Regions from separate parts of the Shewanella sp. SM55 genome, predicted to be linked through region 1. Evidence: predicted binding sites of a transcription regulator. Region 1 holds the regulator's gene; the other holds the start of a gene.

Region 1 (4,428 bases):
TTATTCGTGCATATTCGCAGTGATCGTTACGACATTCTGCATCTAGTGGCTAATGAAATCAGCCAAATGTTTGAAGACTTAGTAGAGTTAGTTGAAGAAGAGCGTGGCTTTAGATTTATGGATAGCCGCGATTTGACTGGTTTTGTCGATGGCACCGAAAACCCTAAGGGGCGCCACCGCCAGGAAGTGGCACTTGTGGGTGATGAGGATCCTGAGTTTAAGGGTGGCAGCTATATCCATGTGCAAAAATATGCCCATAACTTGAGTAAGTGGCATAGATTACCAGTTAAAAAACAAGAGGATATTATCGGCCGTACTAAGCAAGATAATATCGAGTATGAATCTGAAGATAAGCCACTGACCAGCCATATCAAGCGCGTTAATCTTAAAGATGCCGATGGTAAATCAATGGAGATCCTGCGTCAGAGTATGCCCTATGGTTCGCTGAAGGAGCAGGGATTAATGTTTATCTCTAACTGCCGCACGCCAGAACATTTTGAAAAGATGCTGCATAGCATGATGTTTGGTGATGGCGAAGGCAATCATGATCACTTGATGCATTTTACTAAGGCGATGACAGGTTCATCTTTCTTTGCCCCCGCACTAGATTTTATGCTGCAGTTCGACGAATAAGCTTTCTATAATCAAGCCGGATTAGTATCAATCGAGACGCACTTAAGCTAACGCCTAAGTGCGTTTTTTATGCTAATGTGCGGGAACCCATTTTTTGATATCGAGCTGCCATTGCAGGGCGGTGAAATCGATAAAAGCGCGCACTAGATTTTGCTGATAACTGCGGGACAAATATACCGCCCACAAGGTTTGGCCTGGTGTCGTAAATTCGGGTAGGACTTCTTTGAGCTGACCACTGGCAAGGTATTGGTTAGCCAAGTCACAGGGTAACCGCACTATGCCATGTCCACGTAGCGCCGCACTGACCAACACTCCCATATCGTTAGCCCTAAGATTCCCTGTAACTTTGACGTGCTCGGCTTGTAGTTCTTTTAGAAAAGACCAGTTTTGTTGCACTGAGTGTATGAGGCAGTTGTGGGCCAGCAGATCAATGGGTTCGAGGAGTGGCGTTGCGCTATCAAGATAGCTCGGCGCCGCGCAAAGTACCGCATCTATGGTCATCAAACGCCGAGCTATGAGATTCTCATCGGGCTGCTCAGTATAACGTAGCGCCACGTCGACTCTTTCATCTACCAATTGCGCAAAACTGTCCGACATTACCAGTTGAATGTTGACCTTAGGATGAATTTTAATAAAGCGATCGACGACATCAAACAGACTGTGCTGCCCTAGGCCAATAGGCGTAGCGATACGAATACTGCCTACCAGTTCACTGTTATGGCTGTGGGCACGGCTCTCCATGGCCGCAACTTCACTTAAGATCCGCTGGCAAAATTGTAGCGCTTCCTCACCCTGCAAAGTCAAGCTGGCGCTGCGCGTGGTGCGGTGTAATAAGCGTAAACTCAACCACTGCTCCACTTCTTGAATATGACGGGAAACCTGCAGGCGGCTGAGGTCTAAATGTTCGGCAGCTTTGGTAAAGCTGCCGCAGTTTGCGACTTCGACGAAACTGCGTATAGCGGCAATTTTATCCACATTAGTATCCTATATTGAAACAATCATGCTCAATTATTGATGTTTATTAGGTGAAAAACTGCAAGTAAACTGGATCCAATGTAAATCATCTGAGTGAGACAATGAAATGAAAATCGCAATTTTAGGTGCAACGGGTTGGATCGGTGGTGCAATTTTAAAAGAAGCACAGAGTCGTGGACATCAAGTGATAGCGTTAGTGCGTGATCCAAGTAAGTTATCCGTGGCTGACGTGGCAGTACGTGCCGTGGATTTAGAGCAGCCATTGGTTGCCGATACCTTTGCTGGCGTAGATGTCGTGATTGCCGCCGTTGGTGGCCGTGCCCAACAAAATCATGGTCTAGTGGCGAGTACGGTTCAGCATTTACTGGATGTGCTGCCTAACGCTAACGTGTCACGTTTATTGTGGGTCGGTGGTGCTGGGAGTTTAGAAGTGGCGCCGGGTGTGACGCTGGTCTCTAGTCCAGATTTCCCTGCAGCATATAAAGATGAGGCGTTAGCTCAGGGTGAAGCCTTGAAGGTATTCCGTGCGGCGCAAACGGCAATCAATTGGACCTTTGTGAGCCCAGCGGCTGAGATTTATCCCGGTGAGAGTGAAGGCCCGTACCGTCTTGGTGGAGACAGCTTCTTTACCGATGCTAATGGTCAAAGCCGTATCTCTGTAACCGATTACGCAAAAGCCATGGTAGATGAAGCCGAAAAGGGCGCTCACCCAAACCAGCGCATCAGTGTGGCTTACTGATATCGTTATAGTTGAGTTAGAGATTGTGAGTTAGATATTGTGCTTGAATGTGTAACGTAATCGGGACAATGGCCAAATAACCAGCGCGGTATAGCACTTCAAAATGTACAGATAAAATAGAACAGGTCAGCTCACTGACCTGTTTTTTTATTCTGCATAATTGAATAAAGATTTGATGGTTTCTAAGGTATCGGCGATATCTTGGATGCTCGATGGGCAAATAAAGATAGTGTCATCACCGGCAATCGTACCCAAAATGCCTTCTGGTTTACCGATAGAATCCAACAAGCGGGCAATAAGCTGCGCGGCACCAGGGCTAGTTCGCACGACGATCATAGCTTGGTTGTGATCGACGTCGAGTACCAAATTCTTCAGCGGGCTACCCGCGGTGGGTACGCCTAATTCGGCTGGTAAGCAATACACCATCTCTTGCTTAGCGTTGCGAGTCCGCACTGCGCCGAACTTGCTGAGCATGCGTGACACTTTCGATTGGTTAATATTACCAAAGCCTTCAGCTTGCAAGGCGGTGACGATTTCACTCTGAGAGCCAAAGCGCTCTTCTTTTAAAATCGACTTAAAAATTCTAACAAGGTCATCCTGATTCTTGGTCGTTTGCATAATATTATTATTCGTTATTCAAAAAAACAGGCCCATTTTGAATATTTTTAGAAAAATTGTCAACAAATAACCAGATTGGTTGAATAAAAATTCACTAAGTCCCAGTGGTTAAGCGTTTGTAGGGGGCGTAAAAATCCCAATTTGAGTAATTGTTCTACATTGCTTCTGCGTTATTCCGGAATTCTTTTGTCCCACGACTAAGGGATAATTGAAATTGTTGTGACATTCCAGTAATGTGACGCCAACGCAAATTAGATCCATGTCACACATATCCGAGAAATAACGGAGATAACTATGAAAGTTGCTGTACTTGGTGCTGCTGGTGGTATCGGCCAGGCTCTTGCCCTACTGTTAAAAACTCAATTGCCTGCGGGTTCACAATTGTCTCTATATGATATCGCACCGGTTACTCCGGGTGTTGCGGTTGACTTGAGCCACATTCCAACTGCTGTTGAAATCAAAGGTTTTGCTGGTGAAGATCCAACGCCTGCCCTAGTGGGTGCTGACGTTGTTCTAATTTCTGCTGGTGTTGCGCGTAAGCCTGGTATGGATCGTTCTGATCTGTTCAATATCAATGCGGGTATCGTTCGCAACCTGATCGAAAAAGTAGCGGCAACTTGCCCTACGGCTTTGGTTGGCATTATCACTAACCCAGTCAACACGACCGTAGCTATCGCTGCAGAAGTGATGAAAAAAGCGGGTGTTTACGATAAGAACCGTCTGTTCGGTATCACGACTCTAGACGTGATCCGTTCTGAAACTTTCATCGCCGAATTAAAAGGCCTGAACGTTGCTGACGTTAAAGTGAATGTGATCGGCGGCCACAGCGGCGTGACCATTCTGCCATTACTGTCTCAAGTTGAAGGCGCGACTTTCACTGACGAAGAAGTGGCAAGTCTGACGACTCGCATCCAAAACGCGGGTACCGAAGTGGTTGAAGCTAAAGCCGGTGGCGGAAGCGCGACTCTGTCTATGGGTCAAGCGGCTTGCCGTTTCGGTCTGTCTCTGGTTCGTGGTCTGCAAGGCGAAGCTAACATCGTTGAATGCGCCTATGTTGACGGCGGCAGCGAGCATGCTGAATTCTTCGCACAACCTGTGCTGTTAGGCAAAAACGGTATTGAAAAAGTACTGCCTTACGGTGAAGTGAGTGCATTCGAAGCTAACGCTCGTGATTCTATGTTAGATACGCTGAAAGGCGATATCAAACTAGGCGTTGATTTCGTTAAATAATCTTTCGGATAATCTTTTTAGATTATGACGAATTAAAAACGGAGCCATTGAGCTCCGTTTTTTTATGCCTAGGTTTTACACTTTACTAAGCTAATTCAGTCGATCAGCGGCGCTTAGTGGGCAGTTGGCAATTATCGTCGCAGCGGGCTTTGCCCGTCAGTAAATAGGAGATGCGATATCTGTGTTTTGCAAATCTGAGATAGCACCAATCGGCCACAGTTTTAATCACGGGC
Region 2 (4,428 bases), on a different contig from region 1:
TTCTCACGCTTACGCTTACTGTTTAAACAGCCTAAACAGCTGATGGTTCTCACCATTACTTCCATATTGATCGCGGGAAACTGGCTACTATTTATCTGGGCGGTAAATAACGATCACATGCTCGATGCCAGCCTAGGTTACTTCATCAATCCTTTACTCAACGTCTTACTCGGTATGTTATTTCTAGGCGAAAGATTGCGTAAACTGCAATGGTTTGCGGTTTCACTCGCCAGCGCTGGCGTATTGATCCAGTTAATCTCTTTTGGCTCAATTCCCATCGTCTCACTGGCACTCGCGGGCACCTTTGGTTTCTATGCGCTGCTGCGAAAAAAGGTCAATGTGGATGCTAAGGCCGGATTATTGGTCGAAACCGCAGTGTTATTACCGGTAGCGCTGATTTATCTCGTCGCAACCTTAGACACTGCCACGGCGAGCATGCTGACTAACGATTGGCAATTGAATCTGATGTTAATGGCGGCTGGGATAGTGACTACCATTCCTTTGCTGTGTTTTGCAGGGGCAGCGGTACGTATTCCATTGTCTATGCTCGGCTTTTTCCAATATATTGGCCCGAGTATTATGTTCATCCTCGCGGTGAGTCTGTTCAATGAGCCCTTCGATGCCGAAAAAGGCGTGACCTTCGGCTTTATCTGGAGCGCGCTACTCGTCTTTACCTTAGATATGGCCTATAAACGCAAGACGGCGTAAGCATTATCACGCCGATACACAGTTGCAGAAGTGATGACATATGATGATTACTTTTGTAACTGTGCTAAAAACTCACTCCCTTGCGGTACTGTCAGTAATAAACTGTAGCCTTTAGTCGTTGGCACTAACACTAACTGCGATTTATCTGTTATCGCCAAAAATGCCCTGCCTTTCCCTTGTAGATTAAACCAACCCAATTGAAATCCTGGCATGCCTATACCGTTGGCTTTAAATCTCGGCGTTAAATCTGCCTCTTGTTGCAAATCGACTATGCGTGCCTCGGCGGGCAATAAATCCACGCGGGATAACTGCACTTTATAGAAGGGAACATCCAATGTGAGCTCTGTATCGGTTAACACTAATTCGGCGCTATTCGATTGATAGAAGACCCAAGAAAATCCGCCCATCACCACCAGCAATATACCTAAACTCGCCGACTTCGCTATCTTAGGCATATTTTTTAGCCATAACATCAGTAAGATACCCGCTAAACCGAGCAATAAGACGATAAAACTGAAGATAGAGGTTTGGGTTAAAGGGGCGAGTTCAAAAAATTGAGGACTCATTGGCAGTATCTCCCGTGCAGTGAAGCCTTAATCTGCCAACAAAGACATATTATGTCGATAAAAATGCCAGCGCTAATATGAGTACTAGGCTGACATTGATTGGATTGATTTAGAACGGCTTAAAGATCGAGCGCGAGAATTTTGGAGCGGCGTTGATAGTTATACAACTGCTTCTTCTTCTGCGGCAGTGCTTCAACATCTTCAATCACAAAACCATGCTCTAAGAACCAGTGAATGCTCCGAGTTGTCAATGCAAACAATCGTGAATAACCACGGTTTCTGGCCTGATTGATAATGTTCTTCAGCAGTAAGCTCCCTCTATCGGCATCGCGATAATCAGGATGCACCACCAAACAAGCAAACTCACCCGCATTGTCCTCTTCAAAAGGATAGAGCGCAGCACAACCAATCACTAAACCATCGCGTTCAATCAACATGAACTGTTCGATTTCGATCTCAAGCTGCTCACGGCTACGACGCACCAGAATGCCTTGCTCCTCCAATGGACGGATAAGGTTCAGTACACCGCCAATATCAGCGATCGACGCACAGCGTAAACGCTCGGCACTCTCAGTCACGATTTGCGTGCCTATCCCTTCGCGAGAAAACAGTTCCTGCAACAAGGCGCCATCTTCGAGGTAGCTAACTAAATGACAACGCGGTACGCCATTGCGGCAAGCATCGATACTGGCTTTGAGAAACGCCATAGTGCCAACACAAGCAGACCCTTGCTCGGCCAGCTTGTTCATGATGTTTTGCGCATCATTTGGCATCAACTCGGCAATCACATCGCCATTACGATCGAGAATACCGTTCTGTGAGCTAAAGCCGATCATCTTGTCGGCTTTGAGCTTAATTGCCACTTGAGTCGCGATTTCCTCGGCGGTGAGATTAAAGCTTTCACCAGTAACCGAAGCCGCAATCGGCCCCATCAATACGATGCAGTGATTATCTAACTGACGTTTTAAGCCTTGCACATCAATACGACGCACTTTGCCACTCAGACAAAAGTCCACACCATTATCCACACCCAGTGGTTGAGCAATCACAAAGTTGCCGCTCACTAAGTTAATTTGCGCACCTTGCATCGGCGTATTACTTAAACTCATGGATAAACGCGCTGTGATATCAAATTGCAGTGCACCCGCAACTTGCTTAATCACTTTGAGCGAATCTTCATCCGTGATACGCACACCGTCGTGGTAGGCAGGCGCAATACCGTTGGCGGCTAATGCAGCATCAATCTGCGGCCTAGCGCCATATACCAACACCACTTTGATCCCTAAACTGTGCAGCAGGGCGACATCATTTAAGATGGCGCGGAATTGATTTTGAGCCAAAGCTTCACCACCCAGCATGACCACAAAAGTTTTACCTCTGTGGGCATTAACATAGGGGGCAGAATGACGAAATCCATCAACCAGTTCAGTGGTACGCACGCGTTATTTACACCTCATTTTTGAGCTGGCAGCGTCACTATGACACACCAGGAATGAATCGCTAACTTTCGCGTATGGTATTGCATTTTAATTCACATATAAAGAATTTATTCTCACTAAAGTGCAGATTTGATGATTTAAAGTGCTTAGAACTGCACTATTTTATATTTTCAGTAAGTGTTCACACTTTTTTAACTTCACAGGGGATGATTCAGCGGCATCAGTTTGCGAGGCAATTATCTCAACTTGATGACTAGCCACTAAAAAAATGCAAAAAAAAGCCCCTTAAATAAGGGGCTTTTCTCGAAACACTAACCAAGGATTACTTGATTTTGGCTTCTTTGTAGATAACGTGCTGACGAATAACTGGATCAAATTTTTTGATTTCCATTTTTTCAGGCATGTTACGCTTGTTTTTTTCAGTTGTGTAGAAGTGACCAGTCTTAGCTGTAGAAACTAATTTGATCTTCTCACGATTACCTTTAGCTTTAGCCATGATCTATTATACCTTCTCGCCACGGGCACGAAGTTCAGCAACAACAACTTCGATACCTTTTTTGTCGATCAGACGGATACCTTTAGTAGATACACGTAACTGTACGAAACGCTTTTCTTCTTCTAACCAAAAACGGTGGTTTTGTAGGTTAGGTAAAAAACGACGACGGGTCGCGTTTTTTGCATGCGAACGGTTGTTACCAACCATCGGCTTCTTGCCAGTAACTTGGCATACTCTTGACATGTCAATCTTCTCCAAAAACAATTTTAACGCTCGAGCATTAATGTGCCTCGTATGGCCGTCGCCCGAGGCACAAAGAGGGCGCATTTTATACACGATCACAGAGTGAAGATCAAGTGTTAGATTAATTAATCCAGCCTCGTTCTGCAAAAGAAACTATCTCTCGATCACCTACAACCATATGGTCCAACAAGGATACGTCTATGGTTGCTAACGCATTTTTTAATCGCTCAGTTATTCGTCGGTCAGCCTGACTGGGCTCGGCAATACCAGACGGATGATTATGACAAACTATAACTGCTGCGGCCTTTTTCTCCAGCACTAAGCTCACCACTTCACGTGGATATACTGAGGCTGAGTCTATTGTGCCGCGGAATAATTCGACAAATTGAATCACTCTATGCTGGCTATCCAGCAGTAAAACTGCGAACACTTCATAGGAGCGATCGGCCAATTGTCGCATTAAATAGTCCCGAGTTAAATCGGGATTTGTCAAAACCTGACCTCTTTGCAGATTTTCCTGCGCTACACGCCGCGCTAATTCGGCCGCAGCTTGAAGCTGGGCGTATTTTACAGGTCCTACGCCCGGAAGTCGACACACCTGATTTCTTGGGGCACAGAGCAGGTTTCTGAGGCCGCCAAACTCGCAAATAAGCGACCTAGCAAGGTCAACCGCGTTTAATCCAGCTAAACCGTTACGCAGCAATACTGCCAGTAATTCAGCATCCGAGAGATGCGCAGCTCCTTTTTGTAACAGTTTATCTCTGGGACCTTCGCCCTCAGGCCAATCTTTAATCCCCATGCGACCTCCCTGTCATCTCACATATTTTCACTTTACTGAGTATGGACGAGATTTTTTGAACTGGGATAGTCACTAAAATTCACCGCTTTGTGATATTGTTGCCGGCATTATTTCTATCTCGGATGATGTCTGTGAGTCTGACAAATAAAAACGTCCTGCTGGGCATTGGCGGCGGTA

What was found. Region 1 encodes ArgR, which controls arginine synthesis, uptake and breakdown. Its sites were predicted from a motif close to ANTGAATANNTATTCANT; they were not measured.
Region 2: argA (amino-acid N-acetyltransferase) is a predicted target of ArgR. The motif match lies at 2,793-2,810, and genes of this name have one in related genera.

Annotation. Positions count from the first base shown of each region.
Region 1 is NZ_JAKKRS010000003.1:185,614-190,041, forward strand. It holds gene L5L91_RS06185 (Dyp-type peroxidase) at 1-633, shown strand, start outside; gene L5L91_RS06190 (LysR family transcriptional regulator) at 706-1,608, opposite strand; gene L5L91_RS06195 (NAD(P)-dependent oxidoreductase) at 1,715-2,347, shown strand; gene argR (transcriptional regulator ArgR) at 2,495-2,965, opposite strand; gene mdh (malate dehydrogenase) at 3,260-4,195, shown strand; gene L5L91_RS06210 (thiol-disulfide oxidoreductase DCC family protein) at 4,299-4,428, opposite strand, start outside.
Region 2 is NZ_JAKKRS010000019.1:36,813-41,240, forward strand. It holds gene rarD (EamA family transporter RarD) at 1-708, shown strand, start outside; gene L5L91_RS19915 (PH domain-containing protein) at 756-1,274, opposite strand; gene argA (amino-acid N-acetyltransferase) at 1,394-2,713, opposite strand; gene rpmG (50S ribosomal protein L33) at 3,036-3,209, opposite strand; gene rpmB (50S ribosomal protein L28) at 3,216-3,452, opposite strand; gene radC (RadC family protein) at 3,574-4,251, opposite strand; gene coaBC (bifunctional phosphopantothenoylcysteine decarboxylase/phosphopantothenate--cysteine ligase CoaBC) at 4,374-4,428, shown strand, end outside.